DNA from 2 places in the Velazquezella soli genome. Region 1 is predicted to be linked to the other one. Evidence: predicted binding sites of a transcription regulator. Region 1 holds the regulator's gene; the other holds the start of a gene.
The links. The regulator PhoB, encoded in region 1, activates phosphate uptake and scavenging genes when phosphate is short. The targets are predictions, from matches to a motif close to TGTCATNNANCTGTCAT.
Positions count from the first base shown of each region.

Region 2: the regulator PhoB is predicted to act here: its motif matches at 3,037-3,053, upstream of AC0JZ8_RS16820 (esterase-like activity of phytase family protein).

Region 1 is NZ_CDRNXF010000004.1:8,391-14,598, reverse strand. It holds gene pstC (phosphate ABC transporter permease subunit PstC) at 1-1,001, shown strand, start outside; gene pstA (phosphate ABC transporter permease PstA) at 998-2,314, shown strand; gene pstB (phosphate ABC transporter ATP-binding protein PstB) at 2,330-3,145, shown strand; gene phoU (phosphate signaling complex protein PhoU) at 3,197-3,910, shown strand; gene phoB (phosphate regulon transcriptional regulator PhoB) at 4,036-4,719, shown strand; gene AC0JZ8_RS03630 (DMT family transporter) at 4,701-5,615, opposite strand; gene AC0JZ8_RS03625 (ArsR/SmtB family transcription factor) at 5,740-6,208, shown strand, end outside.
Region 2 is NZ_CDRNXF010000004.1:2,729,411-2,735,618, forward strand. It holds gene aspS (aspartate--tRNA ligase) at 1-113, opposite strand, end outside; gene AC0JZ8_RS16810 (MFS transporter) at 374-1,642, shown strand; gene rnd (ribonuclease D) at 1,733-2,878, shown strand; gene AC0JZ8_RS16820 (esterase-like activity of phytase family protein) at 3,127-4,485, shown strand; gene AC0JZ8_RS16825 (HEAT repeat domain-containing protein) at 4,630-5,916, opposite strand; gene ppx (exopolyphosphatase) at 6,035-6,208, opposite strand, start outside.

The sequences.
Region 1 (6,208 bases):
TAGTCCTTCTGGCAGCCCTGATCGGCGCCGGCTTTTCCTACACGCGCATCGCGCCACGGTTTCGGGCCCGCAACCGTGTCGAGAAGGTGATCCTCGCCAGCCTCGTCGTCGCATCCTCGATCGCGATCCTGACGACGGTCGGCATCGTTGCCTCGATGCTGACGGAAGCGACGCACTTCTTCACCAGCATCCCGCCGTGGGAGTTCTTCTTCGGCACCGTGTGGGATCCGCGCTTTGCGGCCGCCGGCGCCACGGACTCGGCTGGTCAGTTCGGCCTTATCCCGCTGCTTCTCGGCACACTCTATATCGGCTTCGTCGCCATGCTCGTCGCCGTCCCGAGCGGCCTGTTTTCCGCGATCTACATGTCGGAATACGCCTCCCGCGGTGTCCGCTCCGTGGCAAAGCCTCTGCTCGAAGTTCTCGCCGGCATTCCCACCATCGTCTACGGCTTCTTTGCCCTGACGACGGTCGGCCCATTCCTGCGCGACCTGTCTTCGCAGCTGAACGGCCTTGTCACAGGCGATTACGGCAACTTCATCCAGGCACAGAGCGTTCTCACTGCCGGCTTCGTCATGGGCATCATGCTGATCCCTTACGTCTCGTCGCTGTCGGACGACATCATCACCGCCGTGCCGGGAACGCTTCGTGACGGCTCGCTCGGTCTCGGCGCCACCCAGTCCGAAACCATCAAGAAGGTCGTCCTGCCGGCAGCACTGCCGGGCATCGTCGGCGCACTTCTGATGACCGCCTCGCGCGCCATCGGCGAAACCATGATCGTAGTGCTCGCCGCCGGCGTCGCCGCCCGCATGCAGCTCAACCCGTTCGAGCCGATGACGACGGTGACCGTCAAGATCGTCAGCCAGCTGACGGGCGACCTTGAATTCACCTCGCCGCAGACGCTCGTCGCCTTCGCACTCGGCATCACGCTGTTTGCGATCACGCTTTGCCTCAACATCTACGCGCTCTACATCGTGCGCAAATACCGGGAGCAGTACGAATGACCGACGTGGTTTCCTCCACCGCCGGCGTCTTGGCCAAGCCTGCCCGTCGCGATATCGGTATCAAACGCCGCTACGCCGCCGAGCGCCGCTTTCGTGCCTATGGCATCGCTGCTCTCTCGTTCGGCATCCTGTTCCTGATGCTCCTTCTGTGGTCGGTCGTCTCGAAGGGCTATACCGCCTTTCAGCAGACGATGATCACCATCCCTGTGGAGTTCTCGCAGCAGATCATCGACAAGGATAATGTGCGGGCTACGGATCCGGCCAAGCTGATGACGGCCAACTACCCGATCGTCGCCCGCAATGCGCTGGCGAAGGTTCTGGGCGTCGCCGAAAACGATCGCCAGGGTCTGCGTGCCGTCAACCAGATGATTTCGGACGGCGTTCGTGGCCAGCTGCGCGATATGGTCGTTTCCGATCCTGAGATCATCGGCACGACCCAGACGGTTTCGCTCCTGGCGGCCGGCGATATCGACAGCGCCGTGAAAGGCCAGATCAATCTCGACGTGGCGGAAACCAGCCGCAAGGTGTCCGACCAGCAGGTCGGATGGATGAAGCAGCTGACCGACAGCGGTGCGCTCGCCAAGGAATTCAACACCGGCATTTTCTTCAACGGCGCGTCCAGCCGTCCGGAAGCAGCCGGCGTCGGCGTCGCCCTGATCGGCTCCTTCTATATGATGCTGATCGTGCTCGTCCTGTCCCTGCCGATCGGCGTCGCAGCCTCGATCTATCTTGAAGAGTTTGCCCCGAAGAACCGGTTCACGGACCTGATCGAGGTCAACATCAACAATCTCGCAGCGGTCCCGTCGATCGTCTACGGTCTGTTGGGTCTCGCGGTCTTCATCAACTTCATGGGCCTGCCGCGCTCGGCCTCGCTGGTCGGCGGCCTGGTGCTGACGCTGATGACGCTTCCGACCATTATCATCGCCACCCGCGCGGCACTGAAAGCAGTGCCACCGTCGATCCGTGCTGCAGCGCTCGGGCTCGGTGCCTCGAAGATGCAGACCATCTTCCACCATGTCCTGCCGCTTGCCATGCCCGGTATCCTGACCGGTACGATCATCGGCCTCGCGCACGCCCTTGGCGAAACCGCGCCGCTCCTCTTGATCGGCATGGTCGCCTTCGTGGCGAACTATCCGACCACGCCGATGGATCCGTCGACAGCGCTGCCGGTACAGATCTACATGTGGGCTAACGAGGCGGAACGCGCCTTCGTTGAACGAACCTCGGGAGCGATCATGATCCTGCTCCTGTTCCTGATCTTGATGAATGTTGGCGCAATTCTCTTGCGACGCCGCTTCGAACGGCGTTGGTAGAGGAAGGGGGAAGCAATGAACATGATGTCAGAAGCTGCAGTTGAGAAGGCGCTGGACAAGAAAATGAACGACGTTGCATATAAGATGATCGGCAAGGATGTCTCCGTTTATTACGGTGACAAGCGCGCTCTTTATGACGTGAACCTGAATGTCCGCCAAAATACCGTCACTGCTTTGATCGGTCCGTCCGGCTGCGGCAAGTCCACCTTCCTGCGCACGATGAACCGCATGAACGACACGATCGAGGGTTGCCGCGTCACCGGCAAGATCACGCTCGACGGCGACGATATCTACGACAAGGAAATCGACGTTGTGGAGCTGCGTGCCCGGGTCGGCATGGTGTTCCAGAAGCCGAACCCGTTCCCGAAGTCGATCTACGAGAACATTGCCTACGGTCCCCGCATCCACGGCCTTGCCCGCGGCAAGACGGAAATGGACGCGATCGTCGAGGCAAGCCTGCAGCGCGCCGGCCTCTGGGCAGAAGTCAAGGATCGCCTGCATGAAGGCGGTACCGGCCTTTCCGGCGGTCAGCAGCAGCGCCTGTGCATCGCCCGTGCGATCGCCGTTTCGCCTGAAGTCATTCTGATGGACGAGCCGTGCTCGGCACTCGACCCCATCGCCACGGCCAAGGTCGAGGAACTGATCCACGAACTGCGCGCCAACTACACGATCGTGATCGTCACCCACTCGATGCAGCAGGCGGCCCGCGTTTCGCAGCGCACGGCGATGTTCCATCTCGGCCACCTGGTCGAGGAAAACGATACCGACAAGATGTTCACCAATCCGGATGACCAGCGCACCCAGGATTACATCATGGGCCGCTTCGGCTGATGCGGGCGCAGAGCCCGTCAGCCGCAACTGCAGACATCAAGGATCAGACACATGGTTTCGACCCATATTCTCTCGGCCTATGACGAGGAACTGAAATACCTGAACCGCCGGATCTCCGAAATGGGCGGCCTGGCGGAGCAGATGTGCGGTGATGCCGTGCGTGCGCTCGTCAACTCCGACTCCGCACTGGCCCAGAAGGTCATCTCGGACGACGTCATTCTCGACCATGCCGAGCGCGATATCCAGGACAAGGCGATCGTCACCATCGCCAAGCGTCAGCCGATGGCGGCCGACCTTCGCGAGATCATCGGCACGCTGCGCATTGCAGCTGACCTGGAACGCGTCGGCGACCTTGGTAAGAACACCGCCAAGCGCGTGCTCGCCGTGCAGGGAACAGGCGTCCCGCGCAAGCTCGCCCGTGGTCTGGAGCATCTTTCCGAACTGGCGCTGGTGCAGCTCAAGGACGTTCTTGATGTCTTCGCCAACCGCTCCGCGGAAAAAGCCGAAATCATCCGCCAGCGCGATGAAGAGATTGACGCGATGTACACCTCGCTGTTCCGCGAACTCCTCACCTACATGATGGAGGATCCGCGCAACATCACCACGTGCACCCATCTCCTGTTCTGCGCCAAGAACATCGAGCGCATCGGCGACCACGCGACGAATATCGCCGAGACCATCTACTACATCGCGACCGGCGCACAGCCGGAGGGCGAACGTCCGAAGGACGATACGTCCAACATGCTCGGCTCCGCCGGGACATGATGCAGCTCTCCCGAAATCGCCTGCCGGTTTCGGGACGATAACTGCCAAAACCAATGACCTGAAGCAGCGCGAGCGGATCTGGCGGATCTAAGTGCGGTTCGGGACGAGTGACGGAGCAAGTCGGAATGCAGCCGAAGATCGCAGTCGTGGAAGACGAAGAGGCCCTCAGCGTCCTCCTTCGGTATAACCTGGAGGCCGAGGGTTACGAGGTCGATACCGTGCTTCGCGGTGACGAAGCGGAAATCAGGCTTCAGGAGCGCGTTCCGGATCTTCTCATTCTCGACTGGATGCTGCCGGGCGTTTCAGGCATCGAACTCTGCCGTCGCCTGCGTATGCGGCCGGAGACGGAACGCCTGCCGATCATCATGCTGACGGCGCGCGGCGAAGAAAGCGAGCGCGTTCGCGGGCTTGCCACCGGCGCAGACGACTATGTGGTCAAGCCTTTCTCGACGCCGGAACTGATGGCCCGCGTCAAGGCGATGCTGCGCCGTGCCCGACCGGAGGTCCTTTCGAGCGTCCTCAAATGCGGCGATATCGAACTCGATCGCGAAACCCATCGCGTTCACCGCAAGAGCCGCGAAGTTCGCCTCGGGCCGACAGAGTTTAGACTTCTGGAATTCCTGATGGCCTCACCCAGCCGCGTCTTTTCGCGCTCGCAGCTGCTCGACGGCGTCTGGGGTCATGACATCTATGTCGACGAACGCACCGTCGACGTGCATGTGGGGCGCCTGCGGAAGGCACTCAACTTCTCCAACATGCAGGATGTCATCCGCACGGTCCGCGGTGCCGGTTACTCAATGGAAGCCTGAGCACCGCGTCTCCTAGCCGGCAGCGTCATGGCAATCACGCCGGTCACGACGCAGGCGAGACCGAGCCAGGCTGTCGAGGCAAGCGTTTCGCCGAGAAACACGACGCCGATGCCAACGCCGATCGGCACCCGCAGATAGGCCTGCGCCGTCGTGCCGACGGAGCCCAGCGTCTGCACCAGCCGGAAATAGATGACGAAGGCGAGCGCCGTCGAAAATACCGCGAGCGCCAACAGGGCGAGCATCGAATCGGTGCTGGGCGTCAGCGTCCAGGGTCTGTCGACCACGAGGCTCACGGGAATGAGGATGGCCGCCCCTGCGATCAGCGATCCCGCGGCGGGCATCATCGGGTCCAATCCCTTAAAATTCTTCCCGAAGATGGCAGCCGCCGCATAGCAGATCGTCGCGGTCACGATGGCGAGTTGAGCCCAGAGGTTCTCGCCCGACCCGGCAAGCGCCTCCATGCCGACGATCAGGCATATGCCGACAATGCCTGCCGCAACTCCGAACAGCTTGGCCGCAGAGACGCTTTCATGGCGCGTGATCAGCGCCGTCAGCAGAAACGCGAAGATCGGCGTCGTTGAACTCAAAATGGTGGCAAGGCCCGCATCGGTCGTCTGTTCGGCCCAGGCAATCAGGGTGAAGGGGACAGCGCTGTTCAGGCAGGCCTGAACCGTGAAGAGCGTCCAGGTCTGCCGGTCCCTCGGCAGTTTCAAGCCGCGCAGGTGCAGTGCCGCAACGAGAATGAGACCGGCGACCAGCGTCCTGACGGCGATAAAGGTGATGGGCGAGATCGTCTCCACACCGACCTTGATCAGCGTGTAGGACGCGCCCCAAAGCGTCGCGAGCGTGAGGAGCAGCAACAGATCCGTTGCCATGCTTGTTTTGGTGTCCGCCATTCCAGTTCCTATCCCCATCCATGCAATCTCCGCCCGTCTTAGCGGAGAGAGGAAAAGAAATGCTTCGACGACGGCCGAACCGTTGACCGCTGACGGCAAAGTTTTCCGGTGCTAGAACTGGATCATGCCCAATATGGTTTCAGGAAACACGATTGCGGAAGTTGCAAGCCTGATCGGCGATGCTGCACGCGCCAACATGCTGTCCGCGCTGATGGGCGGACAGGCGCTGACGGCGGGCGAACTGGCACGCCACGCCGGCGTCACCGCGCAGACCACCAGCGGCCATCGCGGCAAACTGGCGCAGGTTCGCCTGATCGAGGTCGAGAAGCAGGGCAGGCACCGCTATTACCGACTTGCCTCTCCGGAAGTCGCGCACGCGATCCACGCGTTGATGGCAGTCGCCGCGGATGGGCCGAAGCGCCATCATCCTGTCGGCCCGAAAGACGAAGCGTTACGGCTTGCCCGCACCTGTTACGATCACATGGCCGGCCGTCTCGCCATCGCGCTCGCCGATGCCCTAACAGGAAGCGGCTACATGCTGCTCGGCGATGGAGCCGGCCTGATCACCGACGAGGGCAGACGGTTCTTTTGTG
Region 2 (6,208 bases), 2.7 Mb from region 1:
AACAGAACGCCGCCATGGTCACGGACGCGATGAACCCAGCCGGAGATACGGACATTGGAGCCGACGTCCGACTTGCGGAGGGCTGCACAGGTGTGGCTGCGGTAACGATGCATTGTCTTTTATCCTGGACTGATGCTGAAAGCGGCTTCATCGGCGCGCGAAGCACAGCCGTACGAACCCATGAAAATCGGCCGGAAAAGCGCATGGTGGGCCTGCTTTGTCAAGACTTGTCACAGTCTCCCGCGGCGCTCGAGCCCTTTCCCCTGCTTTTACGGCTAGAGTTGCATAGGAGGATGTCATAACCAGAATGGGTCGATACGGCCAGCGCGCTGGCTGAGTCTCTGCGCCTGCCGACCATGCCCGAAAGCATCCGATGAACCAGATCCGCCCGCTGATACCGCTTCTGATCACCGCAGGGATCCTGATCGGCGGCAACGGGCTCCAGGGCACCTATATCGCGCTGCGCGGTTCGGCCGAGGGTTTTTCGCCGTCAGTCATCGGCTTGATCGGTGCCGGCTACAGTGTCGGCTTTGCGATCGGCTGCATCTATGTGGCGCGGCTGCTGCGCTCGATCGGCCATATCCGCACCTTTGCGGCCATGGCGGCGATCGCTGCGTCCGCCTCGATCGCCCTATCGATGGTCATCGATCCCGTCTTCTGGTTCGCCATGCGCTTCCTGATCGGCATCACCATCGCCAGCCTGTTTGCCACCGTCGAGAGCTGGATCAACTCGCAAGTGACCAACGAGAACCGCGCGCGGACGCTGTCGATCTACCGTTTCGTCGATCTCGGCTCGGTCACGATCGCGCAATACCTGATCCCGACCTTCGGCATCGACGGACCTGTCATCTTCAACATCATCGCCATCGCGCTCACCCTGTCGCTTGTGCCGATATCCATCGCCGACAAGTCGGGGCCGACGCCACCGGCCTCGATTTCCTTTGATCTGAGAACCGTATGGCGCATTTCGCCGCTCGCTGTGGTGGGCGTCGTGGCGGTCGGCCTGTCGATGGCGGCCTTTCGCAATATCGGGCCGATCTACGCCAAGGAGATCGGCATGAGTATCACGTCGATCGCGACCTTCATGAGTGCCGGCATCATCGGCGGCGTGGTACTGCAATATCCGCTCGGCGTCTATTCGGACAAGCTCGACCGGCGGCGCGTCATCCTGTGGACGACGATCGGGTCTGTCATCACCGGCGCCTATCTGTCGTTCGGCGCGGGCAGCAACGAGACGGCCAATATCATCAGCGTCTTTTTGTTCGGCGCCTTTTCGATGCCGCTCTATTCGCTCTGCTCGGCCCATGGCAACGACCACGCGAAACCAGGCGAGCACGCGGTGATCGCGGCAGGCTTGCTGTTCTTCTGGTCGGTCGGCGCCACGTTCGGGCCGCTGCTTGCGGCAGCGCTTCTGGAATTCTACGGCCCGCGCGCATTCTTCCTCTACACGTCGTTCATCTTCGCCGGGTTCGCGATCTACACGCTGCGCCGGATGCAGGTGCGGGCACCCGTGCCGCCGCAGCAGCGCAACTCGCGCTTCCGGTCGCTTCTGCGCACGTCGGCCTATTTCAACCGGCTTGCCGACCCGGCGGACCGGGGTGGCGACAAGGACAGGGACGCTGACGGCAACAACAGGAAATAGCCGCCCGCTGCCGGGAAAGGCTGGCCGTTTGTCTTGACATCTGCGGCGGGAAGGGAAAGGAAGGTTGACCACCTGCACGTGAATGAGACGATGATCGAAACAACAATTGCCCTTCAGGAAGCCTGCGAAAAGCTGGCTCAGTCAGACTTCATCACCATCGATACGGAGTTCTTGAGAGAGACGACCTTCTGGCCGGAACTCTGCCTGATCCAGATGGCGAGCCCGACAGTCGAAGTGCTCGTCGATCCGCTGGCAAAAGGGCTCGACCTCAAGCCCTTCTTCGAGCTGATGGCGAATACGGCGGTCACCAAGGTGTTTCACGCCGCGCGCCAGGATATCGAGATCATCCACCATCTCGGCAATCTTGTCCCGCATCCGATCTTCGACACGCAGGTTGCGGCCATGGTCTGCGGCTTCGGCGACAGCGTCTCCTACGACCAGCTGGTCAACCGCATCAAGGGCGTGCAGATCGACAAGTCGTCGCGCTTTACCGACTGGAGCCGCCGGCCGCTGTCTGAAAAGCAGCTCGACTATGCGCTGGCCGACGTTACCCATCTGCGCGACGTCTATCTGTTCCTGAAGGAACAGCTGGAACGCGAAGGACGTGCCCTCTGGCTGACGGAGGAAATGGCGGTTCTCGAGAGCGCGTCGACCTATGACCTGCATCCCGACGATGCCTGGCTTCGTCTGAAGTCGCGTCTGCGGAAGCCGAGCGAGTTGGCAATCCTGAAATTCGTCGCCGCATGGCGCGAACGTGAGGCGCGCAGCCGCAACGTACCGCGCTCACGCGTGCTGAAGGACGACGCGATCTATGAGATCGCCCAGCAGCAGCCGAAAGATACCGAAGCGCTCGGACGTCTGCGCACTGTGCCGAAAGGCTGGGAGCGCTCGTCCTCAGGCGCTGCAATCGTCGAGGCTGTCAATACGGCGCTGGCGCTGCCGAAGACCGAGATGCCCCATGCGCCAAAGCATGTGCACCTGCCGGAAGGCACAGGCGCTGCCGTCGAACTCTTGAAGGTTCTGCTGAAGCTCATCTCCGACAAGCAGGGCGTTGCCGCCAAGGTGCTCGCCAATACCGACGATCTGGAAAAGATCGCCGCCGAAGGCGAGTTGGCCGAAGTAGCCGCCCTTTCCGGCTGGCGTCGCGAACTGTTCGGAGAAATTGCGTTGAAGCTGATCGAAGGCGGCGTCGCGCTCCGCTTCGTCAACAAGAAGGTCGAGGCGGTCGAGCTGTAAGGCTCGCCCTCACCGTCTTGCAGCATCTAAGGGATCGGCCACCGGAGATCGGAGGGCGATCCCTTTTTCGTTTAAATCCCAGACATTTCCGGCGTTTCTGCCCTGCTCAGCGATGCTGCTGATGGGTGCTTTAGCGTGTCAAGAAACAGACGTAAAACCTTCATCCAAGCGTCAAGCGATCATCACCTCACCGTCATGCGTGCCGCCTATCGACGTCGCGTGTTCTTCTCAATCGAACAGGTGATTTGATGACCAAGACCTTTTTAGCCTCCGTCTTCGTAAGTGCCCTCCTCGCCGGCACGGCATTGGCCGACGACCGCGAATTTCCGGCGAAGCTCACAGGCCAGGCGATCCTGCCGGCCAACACGGTAACCGCATCCCCATCCGACGTTCCTGAATTTCTCAAGACCTCGGGCAAGTTCACGACGCCTGACCGCAAGCGTACGGAAAAGCTTGGCTCGGTCGACGGCAAGGACGGTGTCCGCGTCACCGACGTCAAGCTGCCGTTCAACGGTCAGCCGATCCAGGGCTTTTCCGGGATCAAGGCCATGGCAGACGGCACGTTCTGGACGCTGTCCGACAACGGCTTCGGCTCCAAGGCCAATTCCTCCGATGCGATGCTGTTCCTGCATCAGGTGAAGTTCGACTGGGCGACCAACAAGGTCGATGTCGTCAAGAACATCTTCCTGTCGGACCCCAACAAGATTGCCCCCTTCCCGATCGCCATGGAAGGCAGCGACAAGCGCTACCTGACCGGCGCCGATTTCGACATCGAATCGATCCAGCCCGTCGCAGACGGTTTTTGGCTCGGCGAGGAATTCGGGCCTTACCTCATCAAGGTCGACATGCTCGGCCAGCTGACTGACGTCGTTGCCACCACCGTTGACGGCAAGAAGGTGACCTCGCCTGACAACCCGACCCTTTCGATGCCTGCCAACCCCGCCGCCAAGATGCCGGTCTTCAACCTGAAGCGTTCGGGTGGCTATGAAGGCATGGCAATGTCGAAGGATGGGCAAAAGCTTTACGGCCTGCTGGAAGGCCCGATCTTCCTCGACGACGGCAAGGTCGAACAGGTCGATGGGCGCTCCGCGCTGCGCGTCATCGAATTCGACATCGCTTCGAAAAGCTGGACCGGCCGTTCCTGGCTCTATCCGCTGTCTGAAAAGGGTGTCGCGATCGGCGATTTCAACATGCTGGACGCCACCACCGCCCTCGTCATTGAACGCGACAACGGCGCCGGCTCTAAGGACAAGGCCTGCGCCGATCCGAAGCAGCCGAAGCCGGATTGCTTCGATGCACCGGCCGAACTGAAGCGCGTCTACAAGATCGAGATGACCGACGCCAATGTCGGCGCGGCCGTCCGCAAGATCGGCTATATCGACCTTCTGAACATCAAGGACCCCGACAACAAGAAGAAGGCTGGCTCGAAGGACGGCATCTACGACATGCCGTTCGTGACGATCGAGAATGTCGACCAGATCGACGCGACACACCTGATCATCGGCAATGACAACAACCTGCCCTTCTCGGCCGGTCGCGCCGTCAACAAGGCTGACGACAACGAGTTCAGCCTGATCGAAGCCGCCGAGTTCCTCAACGCGAAGTAAAGCAGTGAGGCGGTAATCGGCAGGCCTCTAGAGCCCGGACATCACCACGACGAAACCGAAAAGGGTATCTGCATCGGCAGGTACCCTTTTCGACTCCATGACACTTCGAACCTGGACGTATTAAAGCTCAGGTATCGCCCGGATCTACCATTTCAGGACGTCGTTAAGCGATGATGGCGCTTTCAAGCTTCTGTTCAAGTTCGTCGAAGGATCATTGAGCTGACGGACGATGTCGCTCTTTTGCGACGAGGAAAGATTGCTCCCCGACTGCCGCAGGATCAGGATCTGGTTATTGGCCACACCCTGATCTGTCGTATCCTTGGCAGCGTTTACGCTCAGCTCCACGGCCCGCGGATCCTGCAGGCGGTACAGAAAATCTGCTGCCTGGTAGCGAATGGTCTTGTCCGGATCTGCGGCCGCCTGGATCAGCAACGGAAAATCCTCAGCGGCCAACTTTTGCGACAGAGACGACGCCAGATTGGGGTCGGAGCGGATCATTTCTGCCAGGGCATAGACCACGCCGAGCTTGACGCGGTAATCGTCCGGCGATGCGTGCAGCGCAGACAGCATCATGGGCACTGCGACAACTCCGGCAGAGACCAGAAAGTCGCGGGAATTGCGCCTCAGGAACGTATCGTCGTTCCGCAGGCCGGCAAGCGCCTTCTGAATTTGGTCGACCGATGCTTCCGGCCGAACCGCCGCCTGAGCGAACGCGCTCAGATCCCACCATGCACCCGTCGTGCTGCCGCTAACCTCCGCTGTCGGCCCAGGTGAAAGCGTATCCAGTTCGGACAGGAGAACCAGCGAGCCGTTCTTGACCTGCCGCGCATTGTAGTCGAAGCGCCACTGGACCGGCCGGCCTTCGGCGAAAATTGCCCGGATTTTCTGGGCATCGCCGATAAGCTCGAAATACTCTTTGCCAGCTTCCTTTTCGATTGTATCGACCTGCATCCGCATCTGCGTGCTTTGCAGCGATGTACCGAGGCCAAGAAACTTGATCCGTCGGACCATGGCATCCTTGTAGATGTAGAGCGGCTCGTCATCGATTATGCGGATATCGGCGACATGCGAGAAGTCGCCGCTGATCTCGCCTTTAAACAGCGCCGGCGTGCCAGGCGGCGTAAATTGCTGGAGCATCAGAAACAGAACGACTGCCATGGCGCCGGCCCCGGTCACCGACCAGCCGGCCCAGTTCCCTGCAACCTTTGCACCGAACGCCGCAAGCACCAGCCCGAAACCGACGCAGATGGTCAGCGAGGAGGCGGTCTGGCTGCGTCCCAAGAGAAGGATTGCAGTACCCAGCAGCACGAGAAAGAGCCCGACGGCCACGCCGGCAACAAAGTATTTTTCCGGAAAATTGTTCTCGGGCGCCAGCGCGTTATTGGCCCCACGGTCCGCATGATTGTTCGCGCCTTGATCTGCCACTGCCATGTTCGAGCCCCCCTCGAAGCCAACACCAACATAAGGCATGCCTGTTCAACCGAAGATAAGCCGAAGCCCGCTCGGTTGCAACCGTCTAGATCTGATGCATCTGTTCTCGCAACAGCTGCTATTCGAACACGAAGGCGAGCTTCTTGCCGGTCAGCTTGGCAAGCTGCTGCAGCCGACCTTCCAGCCGCTCGCCAGCGAAGTTGCGGTAAGCGTGCGGCACGACGAATTCCATGTCGAGATCGGGCGAACTCGACTGGCGGAAAGTCAGGTTATTGACGATGCCGGGCATCGA